Regions from separate parts of the Methylobacterium fujisawaense genome, predicted to be linked through region 1. Evidence: riboswitches for the same ligand, from Rfam matches in the RefSeq annotation. Region 1 holds a riboswitch; each other region holds the start of a gene.

The links. Region 1 has a riboswitch for cobalamin ahead of ABC766_RS23945 (CbtB domain-containing protein). Riboswitches for the same ligand answer to the same signal wherever they lie in the genome.
Region 2: it holds a riboswitch for cobalamin, as region 1 does, so the genes downstream of both, ABC766_RS04795 (TonB-dependent siderophore receptor) here and ABC766_RS23945 (CbtB domain-containing protein) in region 1, are expected to answer to the same signal.
Region 3: it holds a riboswitch for cobalamin, as region 1 does, so the genes downstream of both, ABC766_RS07175 (TonB-dependent siderophore receptor) here and ABC766_RS23945 (CbtB domain-containing protein) in region 1, are expected to answer to the same signal.
Region 4: it holds a riboswitch for cobalamin, as region 1 does, so the genes downstream of both, ABC766_RS09400 (TonB-dependent siderophore receptor) here and ABC766_RS23945 (CbtB domain-containing protein) in region 1, are expected to answer to the same signal.

What each region holds. Positions count from the first base shown of each region.
Region 1 is NZ_CP155000.1:5,043,360-5,050,693, forward strand. Features, by position in the region: gene cobN (cobaltochelatase subunit CobN) at 1-346, opposite strand, end outside; gene cobW (cobalamin biosynthesis protein CobW) at 418-1,452, opposite strand; gene ABC766_RS23935 (DUF1636 domain-containing protein) at 1,449-1,850, opposite strand; gene ABC766_RS23940 (CbtA family protein) at 1,843-2,580, opposite strand; gene ABC766_RS23945 (CbtB domain-containing protein) at 2,597-2,779, opposite strand; cobalamin riboswitch at 2,816-3,008, opposite strand; gene ABC766_RS23950 (discoidin domain-containing protein) at 3,175-4,533, shown strand; gene ABC766_RS23955 (S10 family peptidase) at 4,597-6,192, opposite strand; gene ABC766_RS23960 (DNA polymerase III subunit chi) at 6,192-6,644, opposite strand; gene ABC766_RS23965 (CTP synthase) at 6,702-7,334, opposite strand, start outside.
Region 2 is NZ_CP155000.1:1,018,291-1,025,624, reverse strand. Features, by position in the region: gene ABC766_RS04810 (hypothetical protein) at 1-211, opposite strand, end outside; gene ABC766_RS04805 (RluA family pseudouridine synthase) at 946-2,352, opposite strand; gene ABC766_RS04800 (NUDIX hydrolase) at 2,495-2,929, opposite strand; cobalamin riboswitch at 3,069-3,261, shown strand; gene ABC766_RS04795 (TonB-dependent siderophore receptor) at 3,546-5,729, shown strand; gene ABC766_RS04790 (PepSY-associated TM helix domain-containing protein) at 5,723-7,180, shown strand.
Region 3 is NZ_CP155000.1:1,484,248-1,491,581, reverse strand. Features, by position in the region: gene ABC766_RS07180 (DUF1624 domain-containing protein) at 1-578, opposite strand, end outside; gene ABC766_RS07175 (TonB-dependent siderophore receptor) at 578-2,497, opposite strand; cobalamin riboswitch at 2,817-3,009, opposite strand; gene ABC766_RS07170 (hypothetical protein) at 3,176-3,643, opposite strand; gene ABC766_RS07165 (translesion error-prone DNA polymerase V autoproteolytic subunit) at 3,820-4,248, shown strand; gene ABC766_RS07160 (Y-family DNA polymerase) at 4,245-5,534, shown strand; gene ABC766_RS07155 (hypothetical protein) at 5,728-6,360, shown strand; gene ABC766_RS07150 (hypothetical protein) at 6,360-7,334, shown strand, end outside.
Region 4 is NZ_CP155000.1:1,972,367-1,979,700, forward strand. Features, by position in the region: gene ABC766_RS09380 (DUF1624 domain-containing protein) at 1-153, opposite strand, end outside; gene ABC766_RS09385 (DUF3526 domain-containing protein) at 413-1,900, opposite strand; gene ABC766_RS09390 (DUF3526 domain-containing protein) at 1,897-3,291, opposite strand; gene ABC766_RS09395 (ABC transporter ATP-binding protein) at 3,288-4,013, opposite strand; gene ABC766_RS09400 (TonB-dependent siderophore receptor) at 4,013-6,145, opposite strand; cobalamin riboswitch at 6,337-6,543, opposite strand; gene ABC766_RS09405 (hypothetical protein) at 7,111-7,311, opposite strand.

The sequences.
Region 1 (7,334 bases):
CGCCCGGCAGGACCGCGAGCACGACGCCGTGCGCCCGCGCGGTTTCGGCGCAGCGCTCGATCCCGTAGCGCCAGTAATCCAGTCCGCCCAGACAACGGATCACCACCACCTTGGCGTGCGCCACGACGCGTTCGACGTAGAGATCGACCGACAGCGGATGCCGCAGTTTGGCGAGCTTCGCGAGCCGGAGACTCGGCAGACCGGGCTCTGCGGCGTGGGCCTGGCCGACCGCCGCGAGGTCGCTGTCGGTGAACGACAGCACAACCAGATCGCCGGGCTCCTGCCCGAGATCCACCGCCGCCTCACCCTCGTCGAGCGAGACGGTATCGATGCGCACGAGATGCATCGACGGCCCCTAAACCGCGGCCGCGCGCACCGGCGCGCCGCCGTCAGCCGCGCAGGCGCGCGCGGCGGCCGTCATCCCGCGAGGGCCGCAGCGACGGCGCGCTGGTCGAACCCCTTGAGGCCGATCACCACGAGGTTGCCGTCCCGGGCCTCCCCGGACTTCCACGGCCGGTCGAAATGGTGGGCCACGCGCCGGCCGACCCCCTGCACCACAAGGCGCATCGCCTTGCCCTCGACCTCGGCGAAACCCTTGATCCGCAGGACGCCCGGGATCTCGGCTGCCTTCTCGACCCGGGCCGCCAGATCGCCCGCCGTGATCGCGGGGCGGACTGGCAGCGCCACGGTCTCGAAGTCGTCGTGGTCGTGATCCTCGCCCTCGCCGTGATGCGACGGGCGGGAATCGAGATCGTCCTCGGCGGCCGCCGCGAGGCCGAGCAGCACCCGCGGGTCGATGACGCCATTCTCGGTCTCAACCACCTTCACGGCCCGGGGCAGGTGGCCTTCCACCTCGGCACGCACCCGAGCGCGGGTCGGGGCATCGATGAGGTCGGCCTTGTTGAGGACCACGAGGTCGGCGCAGAGGAGTTGGTCCTCGAAGACCTCTTCCAGCGGATTGTCGTGATCGACCGATTGGTCCGCGGCCCGTTGGGCGGCCAGTGCCTCCGGATCGTCCGCGAAGACGCCGGCGGCGACGGCCGGGCCGTCGACCACTGCGACGACCCCGTCGACGGTGACCCTCGAGCGGATCGCCGGCCACTGGAACGCCTGAACCAACGGCTTCGGCAGCGCGAGGCCCGAGGTCTCGATCAGGATGTGCTCCGGCGGCTCGGCGCGGCCGAGGAGAGTCTCCAGCGCCGGAACGAAATCGTCCGCGACCGTGCAGCAGATGCAGCCATTCGGCAGCTCGACGATAGCTTCTTCGGTGCAGCCTTCGACCCCGCAGGCGGCGAGGAAGGACTTGTCGAAGCCGACGTCGCCGAACTCGTTGACCAGGATGGCGAGGCGGCGCCCCCTGGCGTTCTCGACCACGTGGCGGACCAGCGTCGTCTTGCCGGCTCCGAGGAAGCCCGTGACGATGGTGCAGGGGATTTTGTTTACGATGGTCATTCCGCGGCCTCCAGGGTGCCGGCGGGGAGCGGGCGGGGTTCAGGGAACGGGGGGATGCGGGCGATCACGCCCTTGCGGAAGGCCTCCGGACGCTCGCGCCAGGGCACGATGCCGTCCGAGGTCGCCGCATAGGCCGCGAGCCCGGCGAGGATGGTCTCCGCCGAGGCGGCCGGATCCATGTCGCCGTAGACGTAGGTCCAGCGGTCGGCCGAGGCGACCGCCACGGTGCAGGGCCGCTTGCAGACCGACAGGCATTCCACCGCCTCGACCCGCAGGTTCGGCGTGCCGGCGCTCCGGGCCTGAAGCGCCTCCAAAAGGCGTGCTCCGGCGCGCGGTCCATCCGGATCGTCGTCCGGACGGCGGCAGGTCGTGCAGACGTACAGGACGGTCTCAGGCACGGGCCGTTCCCCGTTGCGTGTCGCGGGAAAACGCCTGCCACGCCCAGCCGAGCCCCAACCCGATCAGGATCCAGAAGACGAAGCTGATCGCCAGCGACCGGGCGGCGAACTGTGCGGCCAGTGCGGCCGGAAGCTCCGACGCGCCCTCCGGTGCCTGCGGGGCGCCGACGACGTGGGGGGTTACGATCAGGACGAGGCCACCCAGGATCGTGATCAGAGCACGGCGGATCGTGATCAGGTAGAGTCCCATTCCGGTCGCCGCCGCGGTCATCACCCACCAGGCCTGCCGCGCGGCCAGCGGTGCAGCGGCGCTGCCGGGCAGTTCCGGCGGCAGGCCGAGGCCCGGCGCAAGGGCGACGCTGGCGAAGCCCGCCACCGCGAAGGCGAGACCGACCTGCGGCGTCGGCTCGCGGCCGCAGGCGATCATCACCGCGCCGAGCAGCAGGGCGTAGCCGACGCCGCCGACGAGGGTCGCAAGACCGGTGAAGGCCATCCGCGGCAGGCCGGGGCCGGGCTGCCATTCCGGTGCCGCGTCGGGTGCGGCATGGTCATGCCCGGCATGGGCCAGCACGATCGGAAGGGCCTTCGCGGCCTGATGCGAGGGTTCCTGCTGCTCGTAGCGCTCGGCCGCGACGATCAGCGGCGAGGTCAGCGTGAGTTCGAGGCCCGTTACAACGGCAGCCGCGAAGAAGCCGGCGGCCAGGGCCGCCGACAGAAGCCGAATGATCATCCCTGCGCCGAGGGCGTCAGTGACAGGGGAAGTTCTGGGTATGGCGGAAGTCGTGCGCCGCGTTGTGGAACGCGATCGCCGGCGAGAAACCCGCCATGAACAGCAGGCCGAGGCCCAGCATGGCCGCGAGCGCGACGGCGACCGGACGCTCCGACGAGCGGGTACCGGCGGCGACGGGGGCGAGGGTCTGAGCGGTCATCGTCGAGTGTCTCCAGCCGCCCCACCGGCGGCATTGCGGGATCCTGTTGCGACGGCAGGTCTCCTGGCTCGCGGCTCGGCGCGCCCACCGCCTTCCCGGATCGCTCCGGTGGCGCTTGGCAGGCGCTCGCCGCTCACAGTTGCGGGGGCAGCCGCGGAATCGGGGCGAAACCCCTCACCGCATTCCCTTTTCACCCCGTTGCCAGGGCACCGTCACCGGCACGTTGTAGACGCATGCCGGCGACGACACAACGGAGCGGCGCCAGATCCGTTCGGATTCCCGTGCGTCCCTTCGCGGGTGGCCGGGCTTGACGTCCGCGCCCTGATGCGGGCACCGCCGCACCGGATGCCCGGCCGGCCCGGCATGGGCGCCTCCGCTCAGCTCTCGGAGACCCGATGGCCCTCGCAGACGATCCGAGCCCGGTCCTCGTCGATCTCGCGACCGGCCGCGCCCCCCGGATCGTACAGGATGAAAACACCGCCTGGCTCGAGATCGATCTGGGCGGTCGCTTTCCGATCCGCGCGGTCGCGCTGCGACCCGTACAGGATACTGTAGCGCCCGAGGTCGGCGATGTGGCCGTCGAGGTCTCGCAGGACGGCGTCACGTGGTCCGCGCCCGACATCGTCGGCTGGACCGCCAAGCCGGGCGCCCTCGTGGCCGCCATCGGAGCCGACGAGCGGGCCTGGGCGCGTCTCGTGCGGATCGCGGTGCCGGATCCGGCGCTCGTCGCAGGCGTCGACATCCGCGCCGATGAAGCCGCCATCGACCTCATCGCCCTGCGGGCGCTGCTCGGGCTCGACATCACGCTCTTGAACGAGAAGCCCGGCGCTAACGTCTACGTCACCTACAATCTCGAAGCCGCGCCTGGCCGGGCTAGCCGCAACCTCGTCGGCCTGTCACTGTTCGAGAACGGCGCCTTCGGCAATTGCCTCGTGCAGTACATCATCGCGGTCTCGATCGCGAAGGCGCTCAACCTGAAATACATCAAGGTCCCGAAGGTCGACCGCAGCAAGGTGATCTTTCTGACCGAGAGGCTGACCTGCGACGGCATCACGTTCATTCCGCCGGACGAGTCGCTTCCGCCGGACGGCTACTTCCTGTCAGGGCTGTATTTCGATCCGACGCAGTTCGAGCGGGTGACGGCGCTGCAGGGCCCGATCGACTCGCGCGCGATCGTTCAGGATGTAATCCGGCCCCTGTTCAACGGCCTGCCGCGGACATTTGCGGCCAAGCCCGACGATCAGCTCCTGATCCATATCCGGTCGGGCGACATCTTCAGCACCTGGGTCGACCCGCACTATCCGCAGCCGCCCTTCGCCTTCTACCGGATGGTCATCGACCGGCTGCAGGCCGAGGGCCGCATCCGTTCCGTCAAGCTCGTCTTCGAGAACCGTCTCAACCCGGTCATTGCAGAAGTGGAGGCCTATGCGGCGCAGCGCGGCCTGCCCGTGGAGATCCAGAGCGAATCGCTGATCTCCGACGTTGCCGCATTGGTGAACGGCCGCTACCTCGTCTTCGGGCTCGGAACCTTCGGGCCGGCGATCTGCCACCTTTCGGAGCGCGTCGAGCAGGTGTTCTACTTCGCGTCCAATTGGCCGCAGGGCTTTCAGTCGATTCCCACGATCGGGAAAGTGGTCGAGGTTCGTGATCGCGAAGGCCGGTACATGAAGGTCGGCGAGTGGCAGAATACCGACGCTCAGCGCCGGAGCATGGTGGAGTACCCGGCCGAAGCTCTCGCCTTCGACGATGTCTGATCGGTCGCGCCGGTCACGATCCGACCGGCGACGACCTTGCCGCCTGCATCCCGGACGAACACGTCACGGTGCGGTTCTGAGACGTTCCGCGGGTGCGCCGGCCGAACGCGCCGAGCCGCCATCGCGGACCTTCAGGGCGTCCGTGTACATCCGTTCGACATCCGCCTTGAAGGCGGCGCGGGAATCCGGCCGCGTGTAGAACATGTGGCCGCCAGGATAGACTGCGAGGCTCAGGCGACCGGCACTGTAGGCCGGGACCTGCGCCAGCAGGAGCTTCGAGGCGAAATACGGGGTTACGAGATCGGTGAATCCGTGCGCCACGAGGACACGCAGGTGCCCGTCGAGGGCCAGGGTCCCCTGAAGGTTCGAGAGCACCTCCGGTGCCTGTCGTCCCGAGCCCCAACTCCAGCCCCGATTGACCGCATTGTTCAGGAGCTCGTAGCGCATGTTGGCCACAGGCCATTTTAGCGTGCGCGCGTAGAGATCGAGCATCGCGCTGGTCAGCGGCGCCTGGAGCGCGGTGAGCTGCGGATCCTCGAAGCTCGATTGCGCGGCGGCCGGATTCGGGTCCCAGCCGGTGATGCCGGTGTCGTAGGCGCTCGTCACGCGACCTTCGGCACGATCGATCTCCCGCTGGACACTCCGGGTCGAGAGGCGCGCCGCCTGTGCGCGGACCAGGGCGGGATCGAGCCCGACGAGCGGGGCTACCTTCTCGGTCATCCGCGCAACCGCCGCGGAATCGCTCGGCCCCTTCAGGAGATCCGCCAGATAGGCACCGGATGCGTAAGCCTCGGCATCCCCCAGCAAGGCCGGCGTGGGTACCGTCCCGGCCCGCTCCAGCGCGCCGGCCGCCAGCGACGGCAACTTCAGGACGTAGCTCCAGGGATTGGCCCGCGGGGTCTCCAGCCACCCGAAGTCGAGCACCGGCGAGAGCAGCACCATCCCCGACAGGCCGACGCCGATCTCTTCCTGGAGCTTCTCCGTGATCAGCGGGCCGCGGAACCCGCCATAGCTCTCGCCGACGAAGAACTTCGGGCTCGCTAGACGATCGTTGTTGCGCAGGTAGCGGGCGATGGCTGCCGAGAGGGTCGCGGCGTCGGACTCGATCGACCAGTAGGCCTTGCCGTTGCCGTCTGCGGCCCGGCTGTAGCCGGTGCCGACGGGGTCGATGAAGACGAGATCGGTGAAGCCGAGCCACGTCCCGTCGTTGGGCGTGAGCGTGACCGGCTGCGACGGGCTGATGCTGTCGCCGCCGACGGGCAGCCGCCAGGGGCCGATCGCCCCGATGTTGAGGTAGGCCGACGCGGCGCCCGGGCCGCCATTGACCGCGAAGGTCACCGGGCGCTCCTGGCCGTCCTTGGACGCCACCGTGTAGGCCACGAAGGCGATCTCGGCCTGCAGCTTGCCAGCCTCGTCGACGAGCGGCAGGCTGCCGGCCGTGGCGGTGAAGTCGAGGACCCTGCCATCAGGCAGCGTGACGCTCTGCTTCGTGACGGAATCCGGCGGCAGGCGTCGTCCGTCCGGCCCGCGCGGTGCCGGCTTGCTCTCCGCGGGCGGATGTCCGTGCGGCGCCTCCTCTGCCCAGCCGGCGGAGGGCACGGCGATGAGCATGCCGAAGGCGAGCGCGGCGCGCGCGAGACGTCTGTTGAGGGCCACCATCACGCCTTCTTGTTCCAGCGTCCGGAATCGTCCTGCTGCCAGTAGGCGACCGTGTGGCCCGCCTCCTTGGCCTGCTTCCACTGCTCGCGCGCCCTAAGAAGGGCGTCCTGATCGGTCCCGTCGAACAGGATACAGATCCGCTCATACGCGCCGGCATCGGGCGGCAGGTCGGCGCCCTCGACGAGGAAGCGGATCGAAGCCGCGTTCGGGTTCACGTCCCGAAGTGTCAGCACCACCGGCTGGCTCGCCGCGTCGGGCTCGCGATCGGTCCCGTGCGGCAGGAAACTCTCGTCGGAATAGGTCCAGAGGTGGTCGTCCAGCGCCTGCAGGCGCTCCTCGCTGGCGGCCTGGATCGCGGCCTGCCAGCCGCGGTCCAGCGAGCGCTCGACGAGGCTCGGCAGCACCCGTTCCAGGGGCTGCCGCTGCATATGGTAGAAGAGGATCTCGGTCACGATGCCGAGGATATAGGGCTCCGGCCCGCCGCGCGAGCAGCGGCGCGCCGCCGCGGCTCAGACCAGCCGGCTCTGTTCGATCGCGGCGCCGACGAAGCCCTTGAACAGCGGGTGCGGCTCGAAGGGGCGCGACTTCAGCTCCGGGTGGAACTGCACGCCGATGAACCACGGGTGCCCGACATGCTCCACGGTCTCGGGGAGGAGGCCGTCGGGGGAGACGCCGGAGAAGCGCAGGCCCTTGGCCTCCAGCCGCTCGCGATAGGCCATGTTGACCTCGTAGCGGTGGCGGTGGCGCTCCGAGATCTGCTCGGACCCGTAGATCTGGGCGATCTTGGATGTGGGATCGAGCTTCGCCTCATAGGCGCCGAGCCGCATCGTGCCGCCGAGATCGCCGGCCGCAGCCCGCCGCTCCAGCTCGTTGCCGCGCAGCCACTCGGTGAGCAGGCCGACCACCGGCTCGGACGTCTCGCCGAACTCCGTGGAATTGGCGTCCGGCATTCCCGCGAGCGAGCGGGCGGCCTCGATGACGGCCATCTGCATCCCGAAGCAGATCCCGAGATAGGGGATGCGCTTCTCGCGGGCGTAGCGGGCCGCGCGGATCTTGCCCTCGGCGCCGCGCTGGCCGAACCCGCCCGGCACCAGGATTCCGTTCAGGCCCTCCAGGAACGGCGCGGGATCCTCGCGCTCGAA
Region 2 (7,334 bases), 2.6 Mb from region 1:
GCTCCGCGCGGGAACTCGGGGCCGGGCGCTGCGCGGCCTGTGTGGGCGCCGCATTCGCGGCGGGAGCGGCGGGCGGATGCGGCGACGCCGCCTCGGCCGGATGGGCGCCGTTCGCGGTCGGCGCCGCCTTGGCTGCCTCGCCCGGTGCGGCGTGCGCGATCGGCCCGGTGAGGCACAGGGCGGCGAGGCAGGCCAGCATCGCGAGCTTCATATGTCAGGGTCTCGAACCGCCGGAAACTGGCCCCGCAGCGGATCGGCGGGGCGCGGGCAGCATATGAGGCGGCACGGCCGATTGCCAAGGCATGCGCGGCACGGCCCACCCCGATGACGGGTCACTTTCACCGGGGATACCGCAGCGCACATCTCCCGCGACAATGATTTGGGGGATGGAAGGGGGATCCGGCGATCAGGCTCCTGCGGCTGCCCGCTTTGATGCGCGAAACCGACCTCTCACCGGAGACCGAGACCGCCTCACGGAGCGGTCCTCTGAGCGGGGATCCCGCCATCCGGCGCGTCGCGTCGCCGCAGTGGCACCTGGGCGATCGTTTGAAGCGAGCGCAGGCGCCCATCTTTGTTGCCCCCTGCGTGCCGGCACGGCGGCGCATGCGCGACGGACCGCCGGAGCCATCATCCCTATCCGCCAGCGAAGCTTGCAGGAGACTCGACCGGACGGGCGATCCTCTCGTCGTGCATCCGGGCCGAGGTGAAGATGCCGCCTTCGTGACGCGCATTCGGCCGATGCGCGACGGGCACGGCGAAGCGGTTCTCCTGCCCGACCCGGGTCGTGGCCGCAGCCCAGGAGGTCCGGCGCGGACTCGACCAGGCGCGGGACCGTCGCGACGGCATCCCGGACGCGGCCCCGACGGCGATCGGCGGGTCGCGCCACAGGCGGCGGGCGAAAGTCCCGGACACACTGACGGACCCGGCCGTGCCCTGGCTGCCCGCTCAGACTTCCGGGGCCTCGACGATCGGGTCGTAGCGGGTGGCATCGAAGCCCAGCAGGTTCCAGCTCTGCGCCATGTGGGGCGGTAGCGGCGCGCTCACGTCCACGGGCTTGCCGGTGCGCGGATGCGGGATGACGATCCGGCGGGCGAGCAGGTGCAGGCGGTTCTGGATGCCCCCCGGCAGCTCCCAATTCTCCACGGAGAAGTATTTCGGGTCGCCGACGATCGGATGGCCGATATGGGCCGCGTGGGCGCGCAGCTGGTGCGTCCGTCCGGTCACCGGCTTGAACGACAGCCAGGACAGCTTCTGGGCGGCCTGATCGACCATCGCGTAGTAGGTCAGCGCGTGGCTCGCCCCCTCGTCGCCGTGCTTGGCGACGCGCATCCGCGCGTCGGCGTCGGTGGGCTCCTCCTTGGCCAGGTAGGTCGAGACACGCCCCTGCCGGACCCGCGGCACGCCCGCGGTCAGCGCCCAGTAGATCTTCCGCGCGGCCCGGGACCGGAAGCTCTTGGCGAGCGTCGCGGCGGCGAGCCGGGTCTTGGCGACGATCAGGCAGCCGGCCGTATCCTTGTCGAGCCGGTGGACGAGGCGCGGCTTCTGGCCATCCGGGCCGGTGAGGGCGGCGAGCAGGCCGTCCACGTGCCGGACAGTCCCCGAACCGCCCTGGACCGCGAGGCCGAAGGGCTTGTTGAGGATCATCATGTCGGCATCCTCGTAGAGGATGAGCGACCGGATGAATTCGGCATCGTCCTGCTCGCGGGCGGCGTTGCGCGGTCGCTCGGAGGGCTGGTCGAGGCGCAGCGGCGGCACGCGCACGCTCATGCCCGGCTCCAGCCGATCGTTCGGCTTGGCGCGCTTGCCGTCGACGCGCAGTTCGCCCTTGCGGACGATGGTCTGCACGCGGGTGAAGGGCAGGAGCGGGAAACGCGCGGTGAGGAAGCGGTCGATCCGCATGCCGGCCTCGTCCGGCTCGACCATCAGGGTCTGCACCCCGGAGGCGAGGGTCGCGGAGGCGGCCGCGCGCTGCTCGCGGCGGGTCGGACCCGGTGTCGGCGCGGGGGAAGGGGCCGGGGCAGGCGCAGGGGCCTCCGAGCGCTTGGAAACGGGCCGGCTGCCGGGCTTCGCCGCCAGCGGACCGCGCGGCGCGGCTGTGTCGCGCCGCGGCTTCGCGGGCCGGGCCGGGGCTGCGGCTGCGGCGCCCTGCGCACCCCAGGGATCGCGCGCACCCGCATCGTCGCCGCGATTGCGGGCCGCGCGCTCTGCAGCGTCGCGGGCGCTGGTGCGCGGGCCCGTACGGGCACGGCCGTCGGCCTGGAACTTGCCGGGCTTGAACTTGCCCGCATCGAACTTGCCGGCCTGAGGCTTGCGCCCCTTCGGCCCGCCGCTTTTGGGAGGTCGTGTCGTCATGCTTCCGCCGGCACCCGTCTCCGCTTCGGACGGAGCGTCCGGGCGCATGGGCCGCGGCGTCGCGGACGTCCGGACCGATGGGATTGCACGGCTGTAGCATCGCCCGCGCGCAGCGGCAAAGGCGGCAGCGCGATCGCGCCCGTCAGGGCTCCGCGTCCCACGCCGCGCGGAGCCAGGCCTTCAGGCCGGTCGGGAAGAGTTCCGGCCCGCCCGGGACGTCGAGCCCGTCGAGATCGCACCACCGCGCCACGCAGGCGGTGCCGCAATCCTCGTGGAAGACGAAGCGCTCCTGTCCGTCGAACCGGCCGGGCGGCAGGGCGACCGGGAACAGGAACAGCACCTCGTGCCCGACCTGCCCCTCGTGCAGGAAGATGTTCTCCACGACGCGCGGGCCGCCGAGCACCGTGACGGTGATGCCGAGCTCCTCTTCGAACTCCCGGATCAGCGCGTCCTCGGCCCTCTCACCGAATGCGACGCTGCCACCGAGGGGCCGGACACCTGTCAGCCGCCCGTCATCCGCATGGATCTCCGCCACCAGCAGGCTATCGCCGCGCCGGGGGAGCCCCAAGGCCTTCACGCGGATCTCCGCAGGGGGACGCCAGACCGTCATGCCGAAACGGCTAGATCGTTCCCGACGGCGCCGCAACGAACCGGCGGGCCGCCGCATCGATCCACGACAACTCCCGGACGTGCGGTTGACGCCCGGACGCACGACGGCCAAGCTGTTCCTCGACGGTTCCCCTCGGGGATCAAAAGGGAACGCGATGAGGGGTCCGCCCCGAAGCCGCGGCTGCCCCCGCAACTGTAAGCGGCGAGCCCTTCACCACCACGTCACTGGGTCACCCCGGGAAGACGGTGCGAGGGCGGCGACCCGCGAGCCAGGAGACCTGCCGTCAGCCGTGGTCACACGCGAAACGCGCCGGGCGGGGTGTCCTGGCGGGTGTCGAGGCGCCGTCGATCCCGAGGGGAGACGGCCGCCGAGGCCTCGTTCGCGGTGACGTGCCACAGCAAGCGCGCCCGCGACGCCGTTCCCATGTCCGTCTCCACCGTTTCACGACCTGCGATCCCTGTTCCGGGAGGCCTCCGCGCACCCGTTCAGGCTCAGGTTTCCAGATGGTCGAGGCATTGTAATGTTATTACAATGCTTATAGGACGAAGGGGCCGGCGCGCGCCGTGTACGGACCGCTTCCCCCATGCTTCTCTCGATCCATCGCGCCCGCTCCGGCGGGCCGGCTCCCCTCTGCGGCGTTCTCCTCGCGCTCCTCGCCAGTCCGACCGCCGCCCAGGAGGCCGTCACCCTGGATGAACTCTCCGTGGCCGGCGCGGGCGGAGACCCGAACCGCGCTGCGCCGAACGGCCTCAATCTGCGCACCCCCGACCGGACCGCGAGTCGCCTCGGTCTGACGCCGCTGGAGACGCCGGCCAGCCTCGACATCGTGTCGGGCGAGACCGCGCGGCTGCGCGGCCAGGATACGATCGCCGAGGCCGTGACCCAGGACGCCACCGGCATCACCACGATCGCGGCACCCGGCAACGGCAACGGCGCCTTCACGTCCCGGGGCTTCGCCGGCCCGAACTCGATCCAGCAGCTCTACGACGGCACGCGCTTCTACGTCGGCGCCAACACGGTGACCTTCCCGTTCGACACGTGGAACGTCGAGCGGATCGAAGTGCTCCGCGGCCCGTCTTCGGTGCTCTACGGCGACGGCGCCATCGGCGGCGTGATCAACGTGGTGCCGAAGAAGCCGGTCTTCGTGCCGATCAACGCCGCCCGCGCCGTTGTCGGCACGGATGGCGTCGCGCGCCTTGCGTTCGATTCGGGCGGTGGAATCGGTCAAGCGGAGTTCGGCGACACCTTCGCGTATCGCCTCAACGTCAGCGGCAATCGCGCCGACGGCTGGATCCGGCCGGAGGGCGATTTCCGCAACCTCGCGGTCTCAGCCGCCCTGCTGTTCCGGCCGAGCGCCGATCTGGCGTTCAGCCTGAGCCACGATCTCGGCTACCAGGAGCCCGCCCGCTACTGGGGCACGCCGCTCGTCGAGGGACGGATCCCGGATCTCATCCGGTTCAACAACTACAACGTCCGGGACGCGAAGATCACCTGGGCCGACAACTGGACCCAGCTCAAGACCGAATGGTCGCCCTCGGCCGACATCACGATCCGCAACACCGCCTACCGGCTCACCAGCCGGCGCCACTGGCTCGACGTCGAGCAATATTCCTACAACCGCGGCACCGGGCTGGTGGACCGGGGCGATTATCTGGAAATCTACCACAGCCAGGAACAGGTCGGGGATCGGCTCGACGCGACGTTCCGTGGCAGCCTGTTCGGCTTGCCCAACCAGTTCGTGGCCGGGTTCGACGTGAACCACATCGACTTCCGGCACACCAACAACTTCTACTTCGACCAGACCACCAGCGTGCCGCTCGTCGGCTACGATCCGGGCCTCTTCCCGCAGAACGGGCGAGCCCGTCCGGCCTACGCCACGCAGACGAGCCAAGCCTCGGTCTTCGCGGAGGACCGTCTGATCCTGTCGGACAAGCTCTCGTTCCTCACCGGCGTGCGCCTCGACGTGCCGACGCTGAATCGGGAGGACCTGCAGACGGGATCGCGGTTCGAGAAGACCTACCGGGCGCTGGGCTACCGGTTCGGCCTCGTCTACAACCCGACGCCGGACAGCGCGCTCTACGCCCAGTACAGCTTCGCCACCGACCCGGTGAACAGCCTGATCACGCTGAACCAGTCGCTGGCGGGCTTCAAGCTCGCCACAGGCGATCAGGTCGAGATCGGCGCCAAGGGTCTTGCGTTCGACGGTGCCGTGGAATGGACCATCGCGGGCTACCGGATCGTCAAGGACAACCTGATCTCGGCAATCCCCGGCCAGCCGACGCTGTCCACGCAGGTGGGGAGCCAGTCCTCGCAGGGATTCGAGCTGGCCTTGGGCTGGCGCTTCGCTCCGGGCTGGCGGCTGGACGGCAACCTCGCGCTGCTGCACGCGCAGTACGACCGGTTCGACCAGACGGTGAACGGCGCCACAGTCTCGTATGCCGGCAATCAGCCCATCGACGTGCCCGAGCGCATGGCCAACCTCTGGCTGACCTGGGACGTCTACCGCGACTGGACCGCGCGGGTCGGGCTCCAGAACGTGGGGCAGGTCTACAGCGACTTCGGCAACACGGCGCGGCGCCCGGCCTACAACCTCGTCAACGTGGTCCTCGACCATCAGGTCACGGCGGAGTCGCGCCTGTCGCTGCGGGTCTACAACCTGTTCGACAAGGTCTACGCGATCAGCGGCAATGCCGTGAACGGGGTCGGGACCAACTGGCTGCTCGGGCGGCCGCGCTCGGTCGAGGTCGCCTACACGGTGACGTGGTGAGCCTGCCGCGGCGGCTCGGCAAGGCGGGGCGGCGCTGGCTGCTGCTGTTCCACCGCTGGGCCGGGATCGCCGCGGGGCTGTTCTTCGCCCTTTGGATCGGCTCCGGACTGGTGATGCTCTACGTGCCGTTCCCGGCGCTCACCGGGGCCGAGCGCCTGGACCGACTGGCACCGATCGCCTGGGAGCGCGTCGCGGTGGCGCCCGACGACGCGCTGCGGGCCGGCGGTCTTGCCGGCGTGCCGGCGGCCTTCGCCCTGGAGATGCGCGGTGCGGAACCGGTCTACCGGATCGCCGACCGCGAGGGGCGCCGGGCCACGGTCTCGGCGCGGACCGGGGAGCGGCTCGGCCCGCTGAGGCCCGAGGATGCGTTGCGTCTCGCGGCCGAGGGGATTCCGGGCGCACATGTCGATCCGGTCGAGCGGGACCAGTGGACCGTCACGGCCCGGTACGACCCGCTCCGGCCATTCCTGAAGGTCGTCCTCGACGATGCGGCCGGGACCGAGCTCTACGTGTCTCAGGTCACCGGCGAGGTCGCCCTCGACACGACCCGCTTCGAGCGCGGCTGGAACTGGGCCGGCGCCGTGGCGCACTGGATCTACCTGACGCCGCTGCGCGCCCGGGCCGATCTGTGGCGGACGGTCCTGCTGTGGCTGTCCGGCTTCGCCGCCCTCGGGGCGCTGAGCGGCCTCGCGATCGGGATCTGGCGCCTGCGCCTCCGCCGCCGCTACGCGGGCAGGGCCGTCACGCCCTATCGCGGTCTCGCCCGCTGGCACCACCTGTTCGGCCTCGCGGGCGGAATCGGACTCAGCACCTTCATCCTCAGCGGCTGGATTTCGATGAACCCGAACCGCTGGTTCTCGTCGAACGCTGCGCCCGCCGAGATCCGCGCCGCCTATGCCGGACAGCCCGCCCCCCTCGGCCTCGACGCCGGAGCCCTGCGGGGCTTCGCAGAGGCCGGAACCCGCGCGCTGCGCTTCGCCGCTATCGGCGGGTCTTGGTGGATCGTCGCCGACACACCGGCGGGAGCCCGGAGCCGCAGGGCGGATGACGGCACGCTCCTCGATGCCGCCGTGATCGCGCGGGCCGCCGGTCCGGCCCTGCCCGGCGGATTACGGACGGCAGAGACCCTGACCGCCTACGACCTGTACTGGTATCCGCACGGGATCGACCCACGGCCGCTTCCGGTGCTGCGCCTGCGCTTCGCTGATCCGGACGCCACGTGGCTCCACGTCGATCCCCGGGACGGGACCATCCTCCAGCGCCTGGATCGCTCCGGCCGCATCAACCGCTGGCTGTTCGACGCCGCGCACCGCCTCGATCTGCCGGGGCTCAGCGGCAACCGCTCGCTCCACGATGCCGCCCAATGGGTCCTGAACCTCCTGGCGGCGGGGATCGCGGTCACCGGTCTGGTCGCGGGCTGGCGCCGCCTGCGCCGCGTTCTGTCGGCCTAGGGGGCCGGCCGAGGCTCCCGGTGCCCGACGCGGCCGAGCACGCCCGCTTGGTCGTCACGCCGAAAGCGCAGTGACCCGGTGCCCGCCGACAGCGCGACGTCCGGCGCAGCCCTGAATGGCTTCGCCGCGCGCGCAAGGACGGCGCCGCGGCGGC
Region 3 (7,334 bases), 3.1 Mb from region 1:
GCGATGACGTCGCGCTGGTGCAGCATAGCCCAGACGGCAAAGAAGGGGTCATCGGGCCGGAGTTGGATCGAGTCGAGGAGGTTGTGCCAGCAAACGAGCAGCATCCCGACCGCGAGGAGAACCGACCGCGGCAGGCCGATCAACACGGCCAGGACGATCATGCATACGCCGATGCACCAGATTACCTGAAGCCACAGCGTTGGGCTGGCAACGCCCCAGTACAGCTCCGAGAGGTAGAAGACCTCCAGCGCCATCAGGACGAGCCCGCGCTTCACGAGATAGGTGCGCGTCTCCGCCAGGGTGTGCCGGGTGCTGAACAGGTACGCGGCCACGCCGGTCAGCACGATGAAGATCGGCGCACACAGGCTGACCGCGAGGCGGGCGAGATACAGGGCCGGTAGGGCGGTCCTGGCATCCATTGGGTCGGCGACCGGCACGTGCAGGAACCAGGTTTCGCGGAGGTGGTCGAGGAGCATCAGCACCATCACCAGCCCGCGCAATGCGTCGATGGAGGCGATACGTCCGGTCGTGCCCGATGCCTCTGTCGCCGCCTCCAGCGTGCCCGGATGCACGCCCATCAGAACCGCGCCGTCATGCTGACGGTCACCCGTCGGGGCTCGCCTACGCCGACCCAGAAGGCGTTGTAGGAGCGCTCGTAGTAGGTCTCATCGAAGATATTATCGACGTTCAGCCCGAAGCGCAGGTTCTCGTAGCGGTAGTAGGCCAGCGCGTCGGTTAGCACGTAGCCCGGGAGCCGGAACCGCTCGTTGCCGCTGTCCCCAAGGCGCGAGCCGACCGCGCGGATGCCGCCGCCGAACCCAAAACCCTTCCAGTCGCCGGCCTGGACCTCGTAGACACCGAGCAGGCTGCCCGAGTGGCGTGGGATGTTGAGCAGCGGCGAGCCAACCCGCAGGACCTCGTCGCGGGTCACCGCTGCGTCGATGAAGGCGTAGCCGCCGATGACCCGGAACTCGGGTGTAACCTGTCCGACGAAGCTCAGGTCGAAGCCCTGGCTGCGCACCGCCCCGGCGGCGATCTGGAAGAAGAAGTCCCGCGGGTCGGTCGTGAGGACGTTCTCCTTCTCGATGTGGAAGGCCGCGCCGGTCACGCTCAACCCGGTGAAGAGGTCGAGCTTGACGCCTGCCTCGTAGCCGAAGCCGGTCTCGGGGGCGAAGGGTCGGGTCGCGATGTCGAAGCCGGTGTTGGGTCGGAACGAGGCCGCCACGTTGCCGTAGAACGAGAGGAAGGAGAGCGGCTGGTAGACGAGACCCGCACGTGGTGAGAAGCCGGTCCGGTCCTGCTCCGTCCGCTCGTTGCCGACCTTGTCGCGGAAGGTCTGGTTGTAGAAATCGGTCCGATTGCCAAGGAGCAGCTTCCACTCCGGGCTGAGCGCGATCTGGTCCTGCACGTAGACGGCGGTGTTCCCGACGTTCTCGCTCGCGCTGTAGCGCCGGGTGAAGGGCGGCTTGGTGTGGCCGTAGACCGGGTTGAACAGGTCGATGGCGAAGGGGTCGAGCCGCGGCGTCGAGCGCAGCAGGTTCTCGGTGCTGTTGTAGCGCTCGTTCTCCAGGCCGAGCAGCACGGTATGGGCGAACGGCCCGGTGTCGAAGTGCCCGACGAGCTCGGCCTGCCCGATGGCCACGCCCCAGGTGAAGTCGTGCCGGCGGAACTCGCGCACCAGGGTGCGGCCGTCGTCGAGAAGGCCGGTCGCGCCGGTCTGCAGGCCGGTCAGGCTGCCGGTGTTGAAGTGTCCGGCGACCCTGAGCTGCCAGTCGGCATTGAAGGCGTGATCGAGGCGGATCTGCAGGATCCCGGCTTCTGACACGGAGTCGTCGCCCGGCTCACCGAAGAAGCGCGAGCGCGGTACGAGGCCGAGGCGGTTGTTCACTGCGACGGTGCCGCGGTCGAAGGTCTGGCGGTTGCGCAGGTACTGCGCCTCGACGGTCAATTTGGTGTCCGGGCTGATCAGCCAGCTCACCACGGGCGCAGCCAGGACGCGGTCGCCGTCAACGAAATCGCGGAAGCTGTCCTGCCGCGCGAGCGCGCCGTTGAAGCGGTAGAGGACGGTGCCCTCCTCGTTCAGTGGCCCGCCGGCGTCGACGGTGGTGCGCGCCGTTCCGAAGCTCCCGAACAGCGTGCCCATCTCGACGAAGGGCAAGGCCACCGGCTGCTTGGTCAGGATGTTGATGGTGCCACCGGGGTCGCTGCGCCCATAGAGTGCCCCGCTCGGTCCTTTAAGCACCTCGATGGACTGCACGTTCTGGGTGTCCGGCGCGCCGTTGTAGCCGCGGGCGATGTTGAAGCCGTTGAAGAAGATGTCCTGGGTGGCGAAGCCGCGCACCGAGTAGAGCGCGAGGTTCTGGGCGCCGAAATCGTTCTGCTTGCCGACTCCCGGCACGTAGTCGAGGGCGCGCTCGACGCGCGTGGCGGCGGTGTCCCGCAGGACCTCCTGGGGCACGACGTCGACCTGCTGGGGCAGCGAGAGCCGCGGCGTCACGGTCTTGGTCCCGCTGTAGAGATCCTTGACTTGGTAGGTCGGCGCGGCGGTGTAGCTGCCCTCGACCGAGAGCGGATCAAGAACCACAGCGGCCGCTGCCTCGGCAGGGTCTCCCTGGGCCAGCGTCGGAGATGCGCCCGGAAGGGCAAGCGCGAGCGTCGCGACGCATGCGCGAAGCTGCCTCTGGCAAATGGAACGGGACACGGGCCTCGGACCTCGGGACGGCAGTGGCACGTCACCGCGAACGAGGCCTCGCCAGCCGCGCTAGCGCACGGCCGTCTCGACACCCGTCAGGACCACCCCGCCCGACGCGTTTCGCGTGTGACCACGGCTGACGGCAGGTCTCCTGGCTCGCGGGTCGCCGCCCTTGCACCGTCTTCCCGGGATAACCCCAGTGACGTTGTGGTGAAGGGCTCGCCGCTTACAGTTGCGGGGACAGCCGTGGCTTCGGGACTAGCCCCAACCACGTTCCCTTTTGATCCCCGAAGGGAACCGTCAAGCTTGAGCTACGCTTCACGAGAATGTGAGTCAACGCACCGGCGGCTGCCGTTCGACGGGCTCCTGTGAAACGGCACGCGTGAGGTCGCGGTGACCTGAGTTGCGTCGGCAGAGTGATGACACCTCAAACTCTCCTTGGGCGGGATCGGGAACGCGCGGCGACGCGGCCAACAGGCTCGCCTACTCGACCTTCAGCCGCTTAGCTGCAGCGGGGCAAAGCATCTTGAACTGCTCGACCATGGGCGGCATGCCCGACGCGCACGAGGTGTCGGCGTCAGCCCCGAATGGGAAGCGGGCCTTCCTGACCTGCCCGTTGCCGTAACGGTAGCCGACCGTGCCGGTTCGGCAGTTCGCCTCCGCGGTCATCGTGGCTCGGCCTTCGCTACGCAAATAGCTCGCGACGCACTGGGCCGTCGTGAGCTTGCCACCGAACTGCTTGGTTTCCCCGCCGGGGTCGCGCTCGCAATACTCCTGCAGGTCGGCCTTGGTGACGATGCCGCGCATCGCGGCTCGCGCCGTATCGATGCCATCGCGCTCGACGACCGTGCCGTTCCAGCCTTTGCAGGAGGCGAGCGGGAAATCCCCTGCCGCCAGAGTCGGCGTCACAAAAAAGGGCAAGGCTGCAAGCGTGTAAACGGTGATCCTCAACGGCGTTCCTCCGGCGCAGTCTCGACCGACGCGGCTCTGAAGGTATCTCTTCGGCAAGCGCCAACTCCTTTTATCCACAGGCGTCCACACTGGCTCATTGTCGCAAGCTCGGCCGCTTGCAAGGAACCGTCGCCGCATGTTCCTATTTTGTTCTTTCAGATTCGCGGAGCTAAAACATGCAAGCCAGCGGCGTCACCATTGGCCTGCCCATGCCGGTGCCCCTTCTTGCTCGACCGGTCAGGGCGGGCTTCCCCAGTCCGGCGGACGATTTCATCGAGGACGAGATCGACCTTCAGCGTCTGCTCATCGCCAACAGGCCGGCGACCTTCTTGGTGCGGGTGGCGGGCGACAGCATGGTGCTGGCCCGCCTTTTCGACGGGGACCTTGCGGTGGTCGACCGCTCGCTCACGCCGCGAAACGGCGACATCGTCGTGGTCGACATCGACGGCGAGCGCTCCTTCAAGGTCTGGCGCCGCCAGGGCCATCGGGTGGTCCTGGCGTTCGCCAACCCGCGCTTCCCCGAGTTCCGGCTCGACCCCGGCGCAGAAATCGAGGTCTGGGGCGTCGTCTCCGGCTCGATCAACCCGAGGCGCCGGAGCGAGTGAGCGCCCGGGCCTACGCCCTCTCCGACGGCAACTCGTTCTATTGTTCCTGCGAGCGCGTGTTCGACGCCCGCTTGGCCCGCGTGCCCGTGATCGTGCTGAGCAACAACGACGGCTGCGCCATCGCCCGCACCGCCGAGGCCAAGGCCCTCGGCATCCGCATGGGAGAGCCGTACTTCAAGATCCGCGACATGTGCCGGTCCCGTGGCGTGCGAGTCTACTCGTCGAACTATGCTCTGTACGGCGACATGTCCGCCCGGGTGAACACGGTCTACCGGGGCTTCTCTCCGCGCATCGAGATCTACTCCATCGACGAAAGCTTCCTCGACCTGTCCGACGTCCGGGAGCGGGACCGAGTGCCGCTCGCTCGGGACATGCGTGAGACCGTGCGAGCCTGGACTGGCATCCCGACCTGCGTCGGGATCGGCCCGACCAAGACGCTGGCGAAGCTCGCCAACCACGTCGCCAAGAAGGTGCCGGAGCTCGGCGGGGTTTGCGACCTGACCGACCCGGTCCAGTACGAGCATTGGCTGGTCCGCATCCCGCCCGAGGACATCTGGGGCGTCGGACCGGCCAACGCCCGCAAGCTGGAGGCCCTGGGCTGCGAGAGCGTCGCCGACGTGCGCGACCTCGACACCCGGGCGGTGCGCAAGGCCATGACCGTGGTCGGGGAGCGGCTCGTCATGGAATTGCGGGGCATGGCCTGCCTCGACCTGGAGGAGGTCGCACCGACCCGGAAGGGCTGCGCGGTGACCCGCAGTTTCTCCGACCGCGTTGAGGACCTCGCTACCATGGAACAGGCCGTCGCCACCCACGCCGCCAGGCTGGGCGAGAAGCTGCGCGCCGGGGGCCTCGGGACCGACCACGTCACGGTCTTTTTCCACACATCCGAGCACGACCGGGACCGGCCGCAGCGGTCGGTCTCGTCGGTGGTGACCCTGCCGGAGGCGTCGAACGACACCCTCGTGCTCGTGAAGGCCTGCCTGCACGGGGTCCGGAAGACCTGGCGCGACGGCTACCGCTATTCCAAGGCCGGGGTCGTCACCACGGACCTGGTACCCCTGGCGGCCTCGCAGCGGGCCTTCCCGGGGCTGGGGCAACTGGACCGGGAACACGGGGCGGCGCTGATGGGCGCCCTCGACGCCTGCAATCGCCGGTTCGGCCGGGGAGCCGTCGTCCCGGGCAGCGCCGGGTTCGCCCCGAAACGAGAATGGTCGACCAAGTTCGACATGCGCTCGCCGCGTTACACCACCCGGATCGACGAACTCCCGACCGTGGCGGCGGCCTAGGCCGGGCCGTTGTTCCTGCGGCGCCGGCGCCCTGGGCGGCAACAAGTGAAAGAAGGCTACCGCCTCCTCAACTGCAGGCATGCGAAGGCTGGACGGCGCGCGGATCGCAACTTCGAGTTACGCCCGGTGTAAGCTTGGGCGAATGATTCGCGTTGGTACCACCCCGCTCGGACAGCCGGAACGGCCACCTGGAATGGCGAAGGTCGACTATCACCGCAATGCCTTGCGCATCCTCTTCATCCTCGTGAGGGGCAGCCGGCCGTATCTCGGTGACTCCGTCCCGGGTTACGACCGCGTCTTCCGGGGCGAGACCAAGGTGCAGGCGCTTGATTTCTGGATGCGCTATCCTGACTACCTGGCCGACGAACTGCTGAGCCTTTACGAGACGACGCGGGACCGGGCCCGCTTCGATGCGGCCGAGCGGATCTTCGCCGACGAGGAGCCCGACCTCCGCCGCGTGCCGATGCTGCGCCGGTATTTCGGGGCCTACGAACCGCTCGACACCGTCCTTGGCATACTTAAGCTCCGTGGCCTCGTCCTGCCCCGTTCACGCCAGATGGAGACGGGCAACGACGAGCACGATTTCCTCGTCGGCGAACGAGCACCCGCGTTGTTGCGGGAGGCCGTGGCCGCCCTTCCGGACCTCGGATGGTACGACCGCCGCGTCGACCTCGTGCTGGACGTCGCCGGGGGGCGCGGAGGTTACGCCCTCAAGGCGTGCCAGCACCGGCAGAAGGAATACCACGACGCGGCGGCCGGCGACCTGATCCCGACGACGGCCGAACGGGTGAGGAAACGACTTGAGCGGCTGAGGGAGGGGCTCTGATGGCCGACGAGATCAAGCGGGTCGACGCGAACACCCTCCTGACGAAGATCGCCGAGAAGGCCCGCAGGGACGTCGATGACGTCCGCTCGGTCCTTGCGAGGCACGGTGTCTCGTACAAGCCCGCCATCGCGGTGCCGAAGCACCTCTGCATTACCTCGCTCGCCTTCGCCGGCGAGAAGAAGGGCCAGACGGCGCCCGGACCGGTGGACTTCGCTTGGCGCGATCTCTCCCCGGGACTCATGGCCATCGTCAGCGACCGGAACTTCAGGGGCAAGACCACTCTCCTCGCGTTGATGAGGTGGTGCCTGACGGGGCGCCGCGGCAAAGGCGTCCCGACCGAGTTCGCGGAGACGTTCCATACCCTGACGATGACGTTCACGCTCGACGGTCAAGCCTACGAGGTGGAAGTGACCGACGCCGTCGCACAGGTCGGCACCCTTTGGCGCCTCGATGGCGGCAACCGCCTCGCGCAGGACACCTTCTCGTCCCCGGACGGCTTCGAGGCCATGATGTCGGGCTTCTTCATGGGCCAGTTGGGGCTACAGATGCTCGTCACCCACGTCGAACGTGGGGACAAGGGCGTGGACCAACCACACGATTGGGTTTGGCTCTCGGGGGCGATGGTGATCGAGCCGGCCCCCGACAACCTGTTCGGGAACTACCAGGCCCTCGGCGCCCGCATGATGCAGATGTACCTTGGCGTGCCTTGGACGAACGCCGTCAATGACGTCCAGGCTGCTCAGACGAGGATCGAGATCGAGGGTCGCCAAGCGACCTCGGAAACAGAGCGCACCAGGGAGCGCCGCAGGGCCAGGATCGAGGAGATCGAGGCGGAGATCGCCGGGTTGCGCCGGAAGCTGGCGGGTTTGCCCAGCGCCGAGAAGCAAAGGGTCGACCTCGCGGACGCGAACCGGCGCTTCGCGGAGGCCCAAGGCCGGTTGCGCTCCGCGGTTCGGTCGCTGGCCGTCGCAACG
Region 4 (7,334 bases), 3.1 Mb from region 1:
CGGCGTCGCGGCGAGGTCCATGGGGTCTCGGACCTGCGCATGAAGGTAGAAGAACTCCCGCACGTGGTCGACGAGCATCAGGAGCATCACCAGCCCGCGCAAGGCGTCGATTGAGAGGATGCGCGGCGGGCGCTTCACGTCCGTGGTCGTCACGACTGGTCCTCAAGACGGCAAAGCAGGTTTGGGCGCTCAGCCGGGGTCCAGACGGTGCCCCCGCGGAGCATGCAGAAGCCGCGACGGCTCAATCCGCCGGCAAATCCCACCGGGGTGTACGGCCGCTCGCGCACGAGAGCCGGCAGTCGCCGCTTCGACGCGTGCCTGGACCGTTGCGCGCGGAGCGACGCGGCTCGACGTTCTGCATCGCCGGGCCGCGTCTCAAAATCCGGGCGGGCAGCCGACGTCGCGACAGCGCTCATACGGACCATATCGCGAAGCGGCGGAGGGCCAGCCCGGCCAGAGCCAATGCCACGCCCCACAGGGTGAGCGCACTGAGCGCGGCCTGCCATCGCGCTGCGTCTGCCGCGATCACAGTCGGAAAGCGCGGCACGGCATCGTAGGCGTCGAAATCGAGGCGCGCTGGGCAGCCTGCGCAGACGGCCGCCGGCCGCAGCTCCTGCGCCAGGATGCGCGGTTCGAAGAAGGCGCGCAGGCTCCGGCGGTACTCGGAGGCTGCAGCGAGAAAGGCGGCGTGGCGGGCGGCGTCGGTTCCCGCCGCCGTGTCGAGCGCGAGGGCGAGCGTCGTCGCCGGAGACAGAAGAGCCAGGCGTGCGCTCCAGGCCGCGGCGCCCTCGGCGCGGGCCTGCATCCCTGCGCGGTAGGGGGCGAGCGTCGTCTCGTAGAACGCATCCCGGGCCAGCCGCTTGATTTGCGGCGTCTCGCGCAAGTCGGGTCGGTCCGTGGTGCCGGGCAACCGCGCCGTCAGCCATGCGGCCGTGACTTTCGCCGCCTCGTCGCCCCGGTAGAAGGCATCCTGAACTTGGCGGCTGGCGTCGATGGCGGCGATCCGCGAGGGGGGCGGCGCCAGTTTGTCCACCGCGAGACCGAGGAGGGCCGGCAGGACAACGGTCACGCAGGCCCAGGTCAGCACGAGGATCGTCAGCGACGCCACAGCCCCGCGCCACAGGCTGGCGGCGAGGGCACAGGCGGCGACCCAGAGCACGACATAGGCGCAGAGCGCGGCGGCCAAGAGGGCGACGGTCATGGCCCAGCCGGGAGGGAGGTCCCGCCATCCCGCCAGCGCCAGGGCCAACGCCGTCCCCCCGATCACGGCGGCGACGAGGATGAGCGCTGCCGCGCCGAACTTCGCGCCCGCGACGATCCGGGGGTGAACGGGCTGGGCCGCGATGAGGCGGAGGATCCCGGCATCCTGCTCGGCGGCGAGGCGCGTTCCCGCGATGGCGATCACCGCCAGGGGAACGAGGTAGATAAGGACGAAGGCGAGGTCGAAGGGCCCGAGCCTCAGCGCGGCGGAGGATCCCAGTTCGTAGGCCGTGTCCTCGAAGACGGTGCTGAAGCCGAAGCTCGTCTTCATGACGGCGGGCTGGATCTCGCTCTGCCCCGCAGAGAGCACGGCCAGGGGCGTCGGCGGCTTCACGGCGTAGGCGACGAGGAAGTAGTGCATGTAGCCGAAGGCGTGGGTAGGATCCTGCCAGTAATTGACCGTCATCGCACGCGGCACGGCGTAGCGGGCGGCGGCCTCCTTAGCGTCCCGGAGGGAGCGCGCGGCATCGTCCGAGGCTTGCGCGATCGCGGCCCGTTCGCCCGCCACACGCTGGGCACCGGTATGGCCCCCGAGGCAGAGGGCCGCCAGGAGCGCGGCGAGAATCGCCCAGGTCAGCCGCTCGCGCAGGATTAGGCGCAGTTCGGTCCTCAGCAGTGGGAGAAAGCGCGATTGGCTCACGGGGCCAGCCTGCGGATCAGGGGGATGCTCCCGGCGCCGAGCAGCGCCAGCCACAGACCGAGCAGGAGGGCCGGGACCCGGATCTCGGCGAGGGACCGCGACAGCGGCAGGGGCGCGAAGGCAAAGGGCGGAATTGCGCGCCACAATTCCGGCCCCGCCAGCATGGCGCGTCCGTCGCGCTGTGGGTTGTCGCGGATCTCGGCATTCATGCGCTCCGAGATCGCCCGCCGGTAAGCCTCGGCAGACCAGACGAAATGGGCATGCTGGGCGAAATCGGTCCCTGCAAGGCCTTCTGACACACGCTGGAGGGCGACGCGCGGCGAGAGCAGGCCCGCCCAGCCGAACGCGGCATCCCGCGCAGCCAGGGCCGCGAAGAAGGCCCCGAGTTCCCGGTCGTAGACCGCGAAGGCATGGTGGTCGTTCTCCACCATCATGAGGCCACGCAGATCCACAGGGAGTTCCTGCGGATCGCTCACGCCGTAGCGGGCGAGCGTCGCCTGCGCTCGCGCATCGCTGGCTTCGGCGGATTTATGGGGACGCAGGTCCCCGTCGATCCGCAGCCGGGTCTCGCGATAAGACGGGGCGGGCGAGACCATCTCCATGCCTGCAGTCGCGAGCCGTGGCGCGACGAGGCACAGCGCGATCCAGACCGCGAGGGAGATCGTCAAGGCTCCCCGCGCCGTGCGGGCCAGCAACGAGGCGAGCATCGCGATGAGCAGGAAGACGGCACCGTATAGGGCCTGCACCGCGACCCAGACGAGGAGGCGCGGCCAAGCCTGCCAGCCCGCGGTGCCGAGGCTCGCGATGGCCACGCCGCCGAGCGTGAGGAGGGGCAGGCAGACCAGGACCGCAAGGACGAGGTTCAGGGCGGCGAAGCGGGCGGCAAAGAGTGGGATGGGCGGCGCGCCGTTGCCGAGGGCGAGGCGCAGGGTACCGCGCTCGCGATCCGCCGCGAAGGCGGCAAAGCCGAGGAGAAGCGCCACCAGGGGAACGACGAGGCCGACGACATCGGAGACATCGGAGGGGCCCGCCCGGTCGAAGGGGCCGGCATCCTGCACGGCGCGGTAGACCGCATCGTTGAACAGGTGCGCCTCGATCCGCACCATCCGGCCCGTATAGGGCTCGGTGCCGGGATCGAGGATGGCGAGGGGCGACGACGGGCGAAACACCCACAGGCCGTAATGATCGGCGGAATGCGGGTTCTTGGCATCCTGCCCGAGCCAGCGGGCCCGTTCTGCGGCCGTAACCTGCGCGACCTCGGCACCGTAATCGCGGGCGGATTGCCAGGCGCCGAGGCCCGTGACCATCAGGAGCAGGACGATCATGCCGCTGATCCAGCGGACGCGCGCGTCCCGCCACAGCAGCGCCAACTCCGCGCGGACGCGCCTCACGTGACCGCCCCCGACAGGCGCGCGATGTAGAGGCGTTCCAGATCGGTGTGCGCGTATCGCCTCGGATCGATCTCCTCGGCGACGCGCCCGCCCGCCAGCACGCCGACCCGGTCGGCCATCTCGCGCACGCGGTAGAGGTCGTGGGTCGCCATCAGCACCGCCGTGCCGCGCTCCGCCGCCGCCCGCACCGTCCCGGAGAAGGCCGCCGCCGCCGATGGGTCGAGGCCGGATGTCGGCTCGTCGAGCAGCAGCAGCCGGGTCTTTCGCGCGAGCGCGATGGCGATGCCGACCTTCTGGCGCATGCCCTTCGAATAGCCGGAGGCGGGCCGCGACCAGGCCTCGGGCGCCAGGCCGGCCGCCGCGAGATGCGTCTCGGCCTCCGCCCGATCGATCGCGAGACCGGCGAGGGTCGCGAAGTAACGGAGATTCTCCAATCCCGATTGCCCCGGATACAGGGCCACCTGTTCCGGGATGTAGGCGGTGCGCGCCCGGGCAGCGATGGGATCCGTCCCTGCATCGATCCCGCAGACCCGGACCTCCCCCGCATCGGCCTTCAGGAAGCCGAGGATGAGGTTGATCGTGGTGGTCTTTCCGGCACCGTTGGGACCGAGCAGGGCATAGACCTCACCCGCGCGCAGGGTGAGGTCGAGACCGCTGAGGGCGGTCCTGCCTCCGAACTGCTTGACGACGCGGCCGAGCGCCAACACCGTCTCAACCGCCATCAGAACCGCACCGTCACGGAGCCCGTGATGCGACGGGGCGAGCCCGGATAGACGCGGAATACGTTCAGTGAACTCTCGTAGTAATCGGTGTCGAATATATTCTCGATGTTGAGCGCCACGCGGGCGTTCCCGAATTTGTAATAGGCCAGCGCATCGACCGCGATGAAGCCCGGCAGGGTGAAGCCGGACCCCGCCGCGTCGCCCGCACGCTCGCCCACGCCGCGCACGCCGCCGCCGATCCCGAAGCCGCGCCACGCGCCCGCTGGCTCGTAGACCGCGAGCAGGCTGCCGGAGTGGCGGGGCACGTTGACCAGGGGGGCGCCGACCGGAAGGACGTTGTCCTTGGTGACCCGGGCATCGGCATAAACGTAGCCGGCCAGGAGCTTCAGTTCCGGCGTGATCTGTCCCTGGGCCGTCAGCTCGAAGCCCTGGCTGCGCACGGCGCCGGCCGCGAGGGAGAAGCCGGTATTCGCCGGGTCGGGCGTGAGCACGTTCTCCCGCTCCACGCGGAAGGCGGCGGCGGTGAGGAGCAAATTGCCGCCGAACAATTCGGACTTGGCGCCGACCTCGTAGCCGAGGCCGGTCTCGGGCGGCAGCGCCGTGCCGCGCGTGACGGCGGCGGCGTCGGTGCCGATATTCGGCCGGAAGCTCGTGCCGACATTGGTGTAGAAGGCGAGTTCCGGGATCGGCCGGTAGACCAGGCCCGCCCGGGGCGAGGCCGCGACCCGCGACTGGTCCACTTGGCTGCGCACCACGCGCTCGCGGAAGCTCTGTTCGAAGATGTCGAGCCGAAGGCCGATCAGCGCCCGCCATTCCGGGCTCAGGACGATCTCGTCCTGCGCATAGAGGCCGGTATTGGTGATGCGCTCGATATTGTTGCGTGGGATGGTGATCGGCGGCAGCGCCTGTCCATAGACCGGCGAATAGATGTCGAGGGCGAAGGGGCTCGTGCGGAAGTTCGAGCGCAGATAAACCGTTCGGCTGTCGGTGCTCTCCCGGTCCATGCCGAGGAGGAGCGTGTGGCCGATGCCGCCCGTGTCGAACCGCCCGATCAGGTCGGCCTGACCGACCGCCACGTCCCAGCGATAGTCGCGCACGTTGCGGTCGCGAAAGACAGTGCGGTTGTTGGCGGCGATGCCGCGGATCTCCGCCGATTCCCCTTCCAGATCGCCGGTGTTGAAGTAAGCGGCGAGCCGCATCTGCCAGTTCTCATCGAAGCGATGATCGACGCGGACCTGCAGCGAATTGTTGTTCTGGTAGGTGCTCTGACCGGGCTCGCCGAGGAACCGCGAAAGCGGCAGGAAGCCGAGTTGGCGGTTGAGCGCGATCACGCCCCGGTCGAAGACGATGCGGTTCTTCACGAACTCGGTCTCGACCGTAACGCGTGTGTCCGGCGTGACCTGCCAACTCACCACTGGAGCCACGAGCAGCCGGTCGCTGTCCACGAAGTCGCGGAAGCTGCCGGCCCCCTGTGCGGAGAGATTGAAGCGATAGAGGACTGTCCCGTCCGCGTTCAGGGCACCGCCGGCATCGATGGTACCGCGGGTCAGACCGAACGAATCGACCTGATTGCCGAACTCGACGAACCGTTCGGCGGTGGGTTGCTTGGTGATGAGGTTGACGAGCCCGCCGGGATCGCTGCGTCCGAACAGGGCCGCACCCGGTCCCTTGAGCACCTCGATGCGTTCGATATTCTGCGCGTCGGGCGGAGGCGGGGTCCCACGATTGAGGGGGAAACCGTTCTTGTAGATCTCCGAGGTCGTCACACCACGGATGGCGTAACTGAAGATCGAAAGCCCCCCGAAATTGTTCTGCTGGGCGACGCCGGGCAGATAGTTGAACGCACGGTCCACGCGGGTGGCGGCGAGGTCGGTGATCGTCTCCCGCGGCGCCACGGAGACGGCCACCGGCACGTCGATCTGCGGAGTGGCGGTGCGCGTGGCGCTGACGGCCGTGCCCGCTCCGTATCCCGGCGTCGGGCCGATCAGGCCGATGGTGCCGCGCCCGGAGGCCGTCGTGCGGCCGGCACCCTCCCCGACCTGCTCGACCGAGAGTTCCTCCAACGTCACGCTTTCCTGCGCCCGCACGTCCTCGATCGGGAGCCCGGCCGAGAGGACAGCGGCGAGCGCCAACCGCCGACCGCGATGCGGAGTCCGCGGACGACGCGCTGATGGCGCTGAAAACCGCGCAGGCTCGCCGTGAGACGGACGTTCGGAGGTCGCCACCACACACTCGCTGTTGCCGGGTGGAAGCCACGGGGATACGGGCAGCGTCGCCCACGAGACGGCGACACCGCGCGCTCCGCCGGGGCACCCCGCCCGAGGGACGTCATCGTGCCGAAGGCAGGTCTCCTGGCTCACGGGTCAAAGCGCCCGCCGGACCTTCCCAGTGCAAGCACCAGTGGTCATCGGTGGCAGGCGCTCGCCGCTCACAGTTGCGGGGGCAGCTTCGGATTCGCTCCGAAAAGCGCACCGAATTCCCGTCTTAGCTCCGGGCCGGGACCCGAAGAACCTTGGCCGGACGATATTCGCCACCGGCGCGCATCCGGTCAACGGGCCTGACAAACTTTGTAACAGTGTTACGTTACGTGTGGCGCTATGGCCACAGCCCGATCCTTGTTGGAACGCATGGCTCTCAAGTTGCCGTGATGGGCCGGTTTGGGCTCGGACGACGTGGGTCCGAACGAGATCGGCGGGCCGATGGCGGCTGGATATGCGCCATCCTGAACCGAACGGACGAGCGGTCATCGACGCCCTGTTTCATGCGCCGCTGGGCGCCGAGCGTCTCAGCTGATTGGAGATCCGATGGTCCGCTCTTGGCATCGTGTTGCTGATTGCCGAACGCGCGGCCCGAGCTCATGACCCGGCATACGGTCCTTCGGTGACCCGCTCCATTTCAGGGCCGGCCTTGCCGTCCAGCCTTGGATCGCGGCATGCGTCATCGCCGTAGTCGCGGTGGCCCCGTGCCAAAACTTCTCGTTCGGCGCGAACCCGATACCCTGACCGGCTGGCTTTGCACCGGGCACATGCTCTCGATCGGTTCGGTTCAAAGCCAGCCGGTCAAGTCACAGCGAGAATCTGCGCTCTCTCGATCGCCGCTACATCTTCCGCTCGCGATGGATACGCTTCTTCTTCGGAAGTGCCTTGTGACGGCCGATGGTGACCCTGGCTTCCGACACCGTCGGTCCGGCCAGCGCATTGCCCGGTGCGGGGCCAGCGGCCGTCGCGTCCGCGAACGTGGCGAAGGTCAACAGGGGTAAGGCGGCCAGCGCCGCGCGAAGAGCCCGGATCGTGTGCATAAGCGTTCACTCCTCTGTCTGTG